DNA from 2 places in the Metabacillus schmidteae genome. Region 2 is predicted to be linked to the other one. Evidence: predicted binding sites of a transcription regulator. Region 2 holds the regulator's gene; the other holds the start of a gene.
What was found. Region 2 encodes LexA, which represses DNA repair genes until DNA is damaged. Its sites were predicted from a motif close to CGAACATATGTTCG; they were not measured.

Region 1: a site for LexA is predicted at 2,515-2,528, ahead of uvrB (excinuclease ABC subunit UvrB). Genes of this name have one in related genera too.

What each region holds. Positions count from the first base shown of each region.
Region 1 covers NZ_CAESCH010000002.1:317,148-321,588, reverse strand. The annotation lists gene uvrA (excinuclease ABC subunit UvrA) at 1-451, opposite strand, end outside; gene uvrB (excinuclease ABC subunit UvrB) at 459-2,444, opposite strand; gene HWV59_RS22380 (CsbA family protein) at 2,717-2,950, opposite strand; gene HWV59_RS22375 (GNAT family N-acetyltransferase) at 2,971-3,414, opposite strand; gene HWV59_RS22370 (peptide chain release factor 3) at 3,504-4,441, opposite strand, start outside.
Region 2 covers NZ_CAESCH010000001.1:2,519,091-2,523,531, reverse strand. The annotation lists gene HWV59_RS12090 (DUF896 domain-containing protein) at 59-289, opposite strand; gene HWV59_RS12085 (YneB family resolvase-like protein) at 460-1,116, opposite strand; gene yneA (cell division suppressor protein YneA) at 1,152-1,463, opposite strand; gene lexA (transcriptional repressor LexA) at 1,619-2,239, shown strand; gene glnA (type I glutamate--ammonia ligase) at 2,319-3,653, opposite strand; gene HWV59_RS12065 (MerR family transcriptional regulator) at 3,716-4,117, opposite strand; gene HWV59_RS12060 (methionine gamma-lyase family protein) at 4,223-4,441, opposite strand, start outside.

The DNA.
Region 1 (4,441 bases), on a different contig from region 2:
GTAGCTTAGTTCGTTCCGGGTATTCTAAAATGCGGTCAACCATTTGCTCTATTGTTTGGGACGAGATTTCAATTCCATGAATAGGACAAGTTGGACGACCAACTCTTGCATAAAGTAAACGCAAATAATCATAGATTTCCGTCACTGTCCCAACAGTTGAGCGCGGATTACGGCTTGTTGTTTTTTGGTCAATTGAGATCGCTGGTGATAGCCCTTCAATCGCGTCAACATCAGGTTTATCCATCTGGCCTAAAAATTGACGGGCATATGCAGATAGTGATTCAACATAACGACGCTGTCCTTCAGCATAAATGGTATCAAATGCCAAAGATGATTTACCTGAACCAGATAATCCTGTTAAAACAACAAGCTTATCACGCGGAATGGTTACATCGATATTTTTTAAATTGTGGGCTCGCGCTCCCTTCACAACAATATGTTCCATTGCCATAATTGCTTCATCCTTCCGCTTTCAGTTCTAAAATTAAATCACGAAGCTCGGCAGCCCGTTCAAAGTTCAACGCTTTTGCTGCTTCCTTCATTTCACTTTCCATATCAGCAATCACTTTATCCCGTTCTTTCTTCGTTAACTTCGTCAGTTTACTTGCTGCTGTTGTTTCATATTCTTCCTGGTCTTCTGCAGCCATTGTCGCACGGATAGCGTCACGGATTTCTTTTTGAATCGTTTGCGGGGTAATACCATGCTTCTCGTTAAACTCTTCTTGAATTTGACGGCGACGCTTCGTTTCATTAATCGCAATCTCCATCGAATTCGTCATTTTATCTGCATACATAATCACATGGCCTTCTGCATTACGGGCAGCACGCCCAATCGTTTGAATGAGTGATCGCTCTGAGCGAAGGAACCCTTCCTTATCTGCATCCAAAATGGCAACAAGTGAGACCTCAGGAATATCCAACCCTTCTCTTAAAAGGTTGATTCCGACTAACACATCATATTTACCAAGGCGTAGCTCACGGATAATTTCAATACGCTCTAAAGTCTTAATTTCTGAGTGAAGATAATTGACTTTAATGCCGATTTCCTTCAGATAATTTGTTAAATCCTCCGACATTTTCTTCGTTAATGTTGTAATCAGCACACGTTGATTTTTTTCAACTCTTGTTTGAATTTCTCCAATTAAGTCATCAATTTGCCCTTCAATTGGACGAACATCTATTGTAGGATCCAGCAGTCCTGTTGGACGGATAATCTGTTGAATCATCTCAGGTGTATGTTCCATCTCATATGGACCAGGTGTCGCTGAGACAAACACAATATTTTCGATATGCTTTTCAAATTCCTCAAATCGCAAAGGTCTGTTGTCCTTTGCTGATGGCAAACGAAAGCCATGATCAACAAGGACTTGTTTACGTGCTTGGTCTCCATTAAACATACCCCTAATTTGCGGCACTGTAACATGTGACTCATCAATGACAATAAGTGAGTCCTCCGGGAAGAAGTCCAGCAGTGTATAAGGTGTTGAACCTGAAGGTCGTAATGTTAAATGTCGGGAATAGTTTTCGATTCCGGAGCAAAAGCCCATTTCCCTCATCATTTCAAGGTCGTATCTTGTTCGTTGTTCCAGGCGCTGTGCTTCAAGAAGCTTGCCGTTTTCACGCAATTCTTCCAATCTTTCTTCAAGCTCTGCTTCTATGTTTTTGATGGCTTTCTCCATCTTTTCTTCCCTTGTAACGAAGTGGGAAGCCGGGAAGATCGCTACATGTTCACGCTCTCCCATAATCTCACCTGTTAATGCATCCACTTCACGAATCCGGTCAATTTCATCACCGAAAAACTCAACGCGGATACACTGTTCATCACGTGAAGCAGGAAAAATTTCCACTACATCTCCGCGCACTCGGAATGTCCCTCTTCGGAAATCAATATCATTTCGTTCATATTGCACATCAACCAGTTTTCTTAATAATTGATTTCGTTCAATTTCCATTCCCGTTCTTAACGAAACAACTAACTCTTTATATTCTTCCGGTGAACCGAGACCATAAATACAAGAAACACTGGCAATAATGATGACATCTTTTCTTTCGAATAGCGAAGATGTAGCCGAGTGACGAAGCTTATCTATTTCATCATTAATACTTGCATCTTTTTCGATAAATGTATCTGTCTGTGGAACATAGGCTTCCGGTTGATAGTAATCATAGTAACTAACAAAATACTCAACAGCATTATTTGGAAAGAATTCTTTAAACTCACTGTACAGTTGTCCTGCTAATGTTTTGTTATGAGCAATAATTAAGGTTGGTTTATTTACTTGTTGGATCACATTTGAAACAGTAAAGGTTTTTCCTGTACCTGTTGCCCCTAGCAATGTTTGGAATCGTTTGCCTTGCTGGATTCCTTCAACCAATGATTGAATCGCCTTAGGCTGATCACCTTGTGGTTTGTATTTTGAGACTAATTCAAATTGCTCGCTCACTCATAAGCCTCCATTCCGTTTTATCACTATGAATAGTTTACCATAAATTGTTGGAAAATCACCAAAAATACGAACTATAGTTCGTATTTTTTTCTACTATGTATATTGTCCTGATTAAATTCCCCTTTATATGGAAATCTTGCAACTTTTCATCTATTTTTGCAACTATCTTGTATTTATTGCGAGTTTGCACATATTTTTGCAACTATAAAAAAAAGAGCTGTCATAGCCCTTTCTTAGTTAAGTATTTCACTTTTTAATTAACCTCAAACCTATTTCTTCTTCACCAGGTCCTCCTTCATCTTTCTCGCAAAGAAAAAGCCGACACCAAGTGAGACGATGTCAATAAAGAAGATGCTTGGACCATGTGTGTAACCTTTCATATAGGAGGCAATAAGCAAAGCCGCTGTTAATGCTATCCCAACATAATGATTATAGCTTACCCGTGTAAAAAGAAGGACAAGTAGAAAAGGCATAATGATTGCTAATATGACTTTTAAAACCATCGTAATCACCTATTCAGCTATTATAGTGATAAATTGTAAAAATACACAGTATCCTCTTTTTCATAGCCGACACTTTCGTAGAGAGCCTGTGCATTTACATTGTCTTTGGTTGTTTCTAATAAAATTCCTGCTGTATTCGTTTCAATCGCAAATTCCTTTGCTTGATTCATTAGTGCTTTTCCTACTCCAAGACGTCGAAAGTCTTCAGAAACAAACAAATCATTAAGCAGCCATTTTCTCCTCATCCCTACTGAAGTAAAAATCGGGTAAAGCTGGACAAATCCAGCAGGAATTCCATCGTTGCTTTTTGCCAGGAATATCGTTGATTCCTTTTGCTCCATTCTTTCCTTGATAAAAGCCTTTGCCCCTTCAAGATCAGATGGTTGTCCATAAAAGATACGGTACTTATTAAACAATACAGATACATCATCCAAATCAGATAGTGTTGCTTTTTCTAAGTTCACATGCTTCCCCTCAATTCCTTATGTATAGCTCAATCATAACATGAAAACCAAACAAAATAGGGCTAATTAACACAATTAGCCCCCTAAGATTATTTCTGTGATGTCACACCTTGATAGTCATTTTCTTCTAATAAATCGACTAACTCAATGTCTTTTTGATTTTCTAAAAAGTAACGTAATGTAAATTCATTTTCAAACAGTACCGCATAGGCACCAAAGCGATCACGAACAAGCATGCTTCTTGAATCAAAGAAGCGCTTCTCAAACTTCTCGCTTTTAATCCATCTTGGAATTCGTTCTCCAAGTGAGGTGAATTCAATTTCCACATTATATTCAGCCTTCATTCGGTATTCAAACACTTCAAATTGAAGCTGACCAACTGCGCCAAGGATGATCGAGTCATTCAACTCTTGGCGGTATAATTGAATAGCTCCTTCTTGAACAAGCTGTTCTATTCCTTTTCGGAATTGCTTTGCTTTCATGACGTTTTTCGCCTGAACACGTTTGAATAGCTCTGGTGGGAATTGAGGCAGCTCTTCATATTCATAAGAGTCTTTACCACCGATTAACGTGTCGCCAATTTGATAAATATTTGGATCATAAATCCCAATAATATCACCAGGATAAGCCTCGTCTACAGTGTCACGGTCTTTTGCCATAAAGGCTTGCGTTTGGTTCAACTTAATCGTTTTATTCGTACGACTTAAGTTTACACTCATTCCACGTTCGAATTTACCGGAACATACTCGGAAGAAGGCGATTCTGTCACGGTGTGCCGGGTTCATATTTGCTTGAATTTTAAAGATATAGCCTGAGAACTGATCTTTTTCCGGCTCAACTAAGCCTTGATCTGTTTTACGCGGCTGTGGTTTTGCAGCAAATTGCAAAAATGTATCAAAAAAGGTTTGCACACCAAAATTAGCAAGTGCACTACCAAAGAAAACAGGTGTTAGCTCCCCTTTTTCCACTCGCTCAGGCGAAAACTCATTTCCTGCTTCTTCAAGCAGTTCCAGCTCACCCATTGTAT
Region 2 (4,441 bases):
GCTCTCCATGCTCTACAGGAAAATAAAAAATAGGAGGAATGATAGTTGCTCCTCCTATTTAATGAAGATCTTTTCTTCTCTCATTTTTAATTTTTTGAGGGGTTACATCATTGCCATTTGGATCAACAACTGTAACACCTTTTAGTGTATTCTTCATCGAAGAACGAAAAGCATGTAAATAATCATTGCGTAAAGTTTGTTGTTCTACCTTCTCTTCTTCCGTTAAGCCCTCAGTTTTTGATTTCTTTGATAATTCATTTATTCGATCTATTTTAGATTTAGGTAACATTCAATACTACTCCTCTCAACACTAGTCTATTCTAAACAGGTAAAATAGTCTAAATTATGTTTTAACAAAATCTATAATTTAGATATACTTTTCCTACAAATGTCATCATACTAAACAGCGAGACAAATGACAACTAATAAGTATGGAAGTACTAGTACTGAGATCAACTCTCATTTCGAGTTGAATTGAGTTTCTTCAATGTGCTCTTTATATCTTCTATGAACTGTAGCTTTACTAACATCAAATCCAAGTCCTCTAAGGGTAGCAGCTATTTCTTGAAATGTTAGATCCTTATTTCTCAACTTAATTATTTCTTCAAGTGGGACCTCAATCTTCTCTCTACCTCCTGCTTGGTCTTGGTTCTTAAGATTTTTTTGAGGATTAAATCCATTCTGGATAGCACGCTGCATCCCTCTTTTAATCTTATAATTTATCAGCTTTCTTTGAAATTCTTCAACTGTAGCCAGTATACTCAGTATCATTGAATCTGTTTCAGATAACTCCGGCTCACCTTTTTCGTTTAAAGTGAAAATGGATGCTTGTAGTTTCTTTATTTCATGTAAAAGCGCGATCTTTGCGTGACCACGCCCTAATCTAGTATCATCTTGAACTAAAAGGACAGATGCTTTCTTATCTTTTAACAACTCAAGCGCTTCAATAATTCCATCCCTATCTACATCATATCCACTATGTCTTTCTTCTATTATTTTAATAACGTTCATATTGTGAGTTGCAGCTAGTGAAAGAAGCTCTTCTTTTTGTCTTTCAATTGAAGTATCTTGTGTATCTTTCTCTGTACTAACTCGACAATAAATAACGGCCTTCATTTTTATCATCACCTATTCACTAGATCTGTGTTAATTCATTCACTTGCTATTTGTTGAAATTGATGAACTTCTTCTTTATGTATTGGTACAAAAACGATTTCTCCTGGTGTTAATGTAGAAGAATGAATCTCATTTTTCTCCTGAACCCACTTGACAAAATCCTGTTTTGAAATATTATGTTTATCTTGAAATTGATCTGCAATCGTCCAGAGACTATCACCTTTTTTAATTTCAACTTGGTGATAGTTTTCTAAACTATCGGTTTTATTGGTATAAGTAATTCCTACTGTTATGGCTAATAGTACAACAAAAAAAGCTAGAATGTAAGATAAAGACTCTTTTTTCATAAGTAACACCTCATAAGAATATTTGTTCGTATTTATAAGTAAAGTATAGTACGAACAATTGTTCTAGTCAAGTGTTTTTTCGAACTTATGTTTGTATATAAAGGTAAATGATGCTATAATAAACATAAATTAGAGGATCCGAGGTGTCACAAAAGATGACAAAACTATCAAAAAGACAACAAGATATCTTAAGCTTCATAAAAGATGAGGTCCAAAAGAAAGGATATCCACCTTCTGTTCGCGAAATTGGTGAAGCGGTGGGACTGGCTTCAAGCTCAACGGTCCATGGACATTTAGCTAGATTAGAATCCAAAGGATTGATTAGAAGAGACCCCACAAAACCTAGAGCAATTGAAATCTTAGAAGAAGAAACAAATCATATTCCAAAAATTAATGTAGTAAATGTCCCGGTCATCGGGAAAGTAACAGCAGGGCTTCCGATTACAGCTATCGAGAATGTTGAAGAATATTTTCCTTTACCTGACCGTTATGTTTCGGAAGATGAACATGTTTTTATGCTGGAAATTATGGGTGAAAGTATGATTGAGGCTGGTATTTTAGATGGAGACTTAGTAATTGTCCGTCAGCAACAGACGGCTAACAATGGTGATATTGTTGTTGCTATGACAGAAGATGACGAGGCAACATGTAAGAGATTCTTCAAAGAAAAAGACTATATTCGCCTGCAACCTGAAAACTCTACGATGGAGCCAATTATTTTACGAAATGTTAGTATTTTAGGAAAAGTAATTGGGGTTTATCGAACAGTACACTAAGCTTATCTTCTTAGAAGATAAGCTTTTTTCATATAAAAAAACAAATAAAGCCTCAACAGAGGTTGAGGCTTTATTTCTATTAATACATTGACATGTATTGTTCTCTTTCCCATGGGTGTACTTGCGTGCGGAACATATCCCATTCGATTTCTTTCGCTTCAATGAAGTGCTCGAATAAATGTTCACCTAATGCATGTTTCATAGTGCTGTCTGCTTTTAGTAAATCTAATGCTTGAGCCAATGTTGCCGGTAAATCAACAATACCATTTTCAACACGCTCTTCTTTTGACATAACATAGATGTTACGGTCAATTGGTTTTGGAGCATCAAGATTGTTTTTAATTCCATCAAGACCTGCAGCTAATAAAACACTCATTGCTAAATAAGGGTTTGCAGCAGGGTCAACACTACGTACTTCAACACGTGTACTTAAGCCGCGAGATGCTGGAATACGAATTAATGGACTTCTGTTTTGTGCAGACCAAGCAACATAACAAGGTGCTTCATAACCAGGTACAAGACGTTTGTAAGAATTTACTGTTGGATTTGTAACTGCTGTAAATGCTGGTGCATGCTTGATAACACCTGCAATAAATTGTCTTGCCGTATCACTTAATTGAAGATCTCCATTTGGATCCAGGAATGCATTTTCCCCTTTGCGGAATAAAGATAAGTTCATATGCATACCTGAACCATTAACTCCAAATAATGGCTTAGGCATAAATGTAGCATGTAAACCATGTTTACGAGCAATTGTTTTAACAACTAGCTTGAATGTTTGGATATCGTCACATGCTTTAATTGCATTTGCATATTTAAAATCGATCTCATGCTGTCCTGGTGCAACTTCGTGGTGAGAAGCTTCAATTTCAAAGCCCATCTCCTCTAGTTCAAGAACGATATCACGACGGCAGTTTTCGCCAAGATCTGTTGGTGCTAAATCAAAATAACCACCATTATCATTTAGTTCTAGAGTCGGCTCGCCTTTTTCATCTAACTTAAATAAGAAAAATTCAGGTTCTGGCCCTAAGTTGAAATCAGTAAAGCCAAGCTCTTCCATTTCAGCAAGAATACGACGTAAATTATTACGTGGATCACCTGCAAACGGAGTACCATCCGGATTGTAAATATCACAGATAAAACGAGCTACTTTTCCTTTTTCTGCTGTCCAAGGGAAGATAACAAATGTATCTAAGTCAGGATATAAATACATATCAGATTCTTCGATACGTACAAAACCTTCAATTGAAGAACCATCAAACATCATTTTATTGTCAAGTGCTTTATCTAACTGACTTGTTGGGATTTCAACGTTTTTGATCGTTCCAAGTATATCCGTGAATTGTAATCGGATATATTTTACATTATTTTCTTTTACTAAACTTACAATATCTTCTCTTGAATATTTAGCCACTTGAAAATCTCCTCTCCAATTTCAAAAAGTTATATTCAATTTTTTCATTGCTACTATAATAATTAATGGAAGAATCTTGACATGTCTCCATGTCTTAATGTAGGCCGATTAAAACGACCTGCCTGCATAAGCTCGGATTTAAGAAGTTTTCGTAATTCTGAATCGCTAAGATCAGGTTTTTCAACCGTTTTAGGTTGCTCTTGTTTTTCTTCATTATGTGTACTTTTACGAGAGAAAATTTCTTTAATTCCCGCTAGGTTCACACCCTGCTCAATCAGATTACGAATCTCCAATAATTTATCTACATCGTTAAAAGAAAATAATCTTCGATTGCTCTCCGTTCTAGCTGGAAAGATCAATTCATTTTCCTCGTAATAACGAATTTGCCTTGCAGATAAATCAGTGAGCTGCATAACAATTCCAATAGGAAATAGGGGCATTGAGCGTCGAATATTATCACTCATGTTATTCGCTCCTTTTAGTTAACTGATTTCATTATAACCTATGTAACATTATGTGTCAATCAAATGTCAGCTTACATAACATAGATTCACCATCTATTTTGGTAGTTAACTAACAATTGAGATTAAGTTTTTGTCTAGTAAAGAATCGACTGCTGAACAAACTGCAATCTTCACATGAGTGTATGTAAGGCCGCCTTGGACATATGCGACATAAGGCGCCCTGAGTGGTCCATCTGCAGACAACTCAATGCTAGCTCCTTGTATAAACGTACCTGCTGCCATTATGACATCATCTTCATACCCAGGCATATAATTCGGATATGG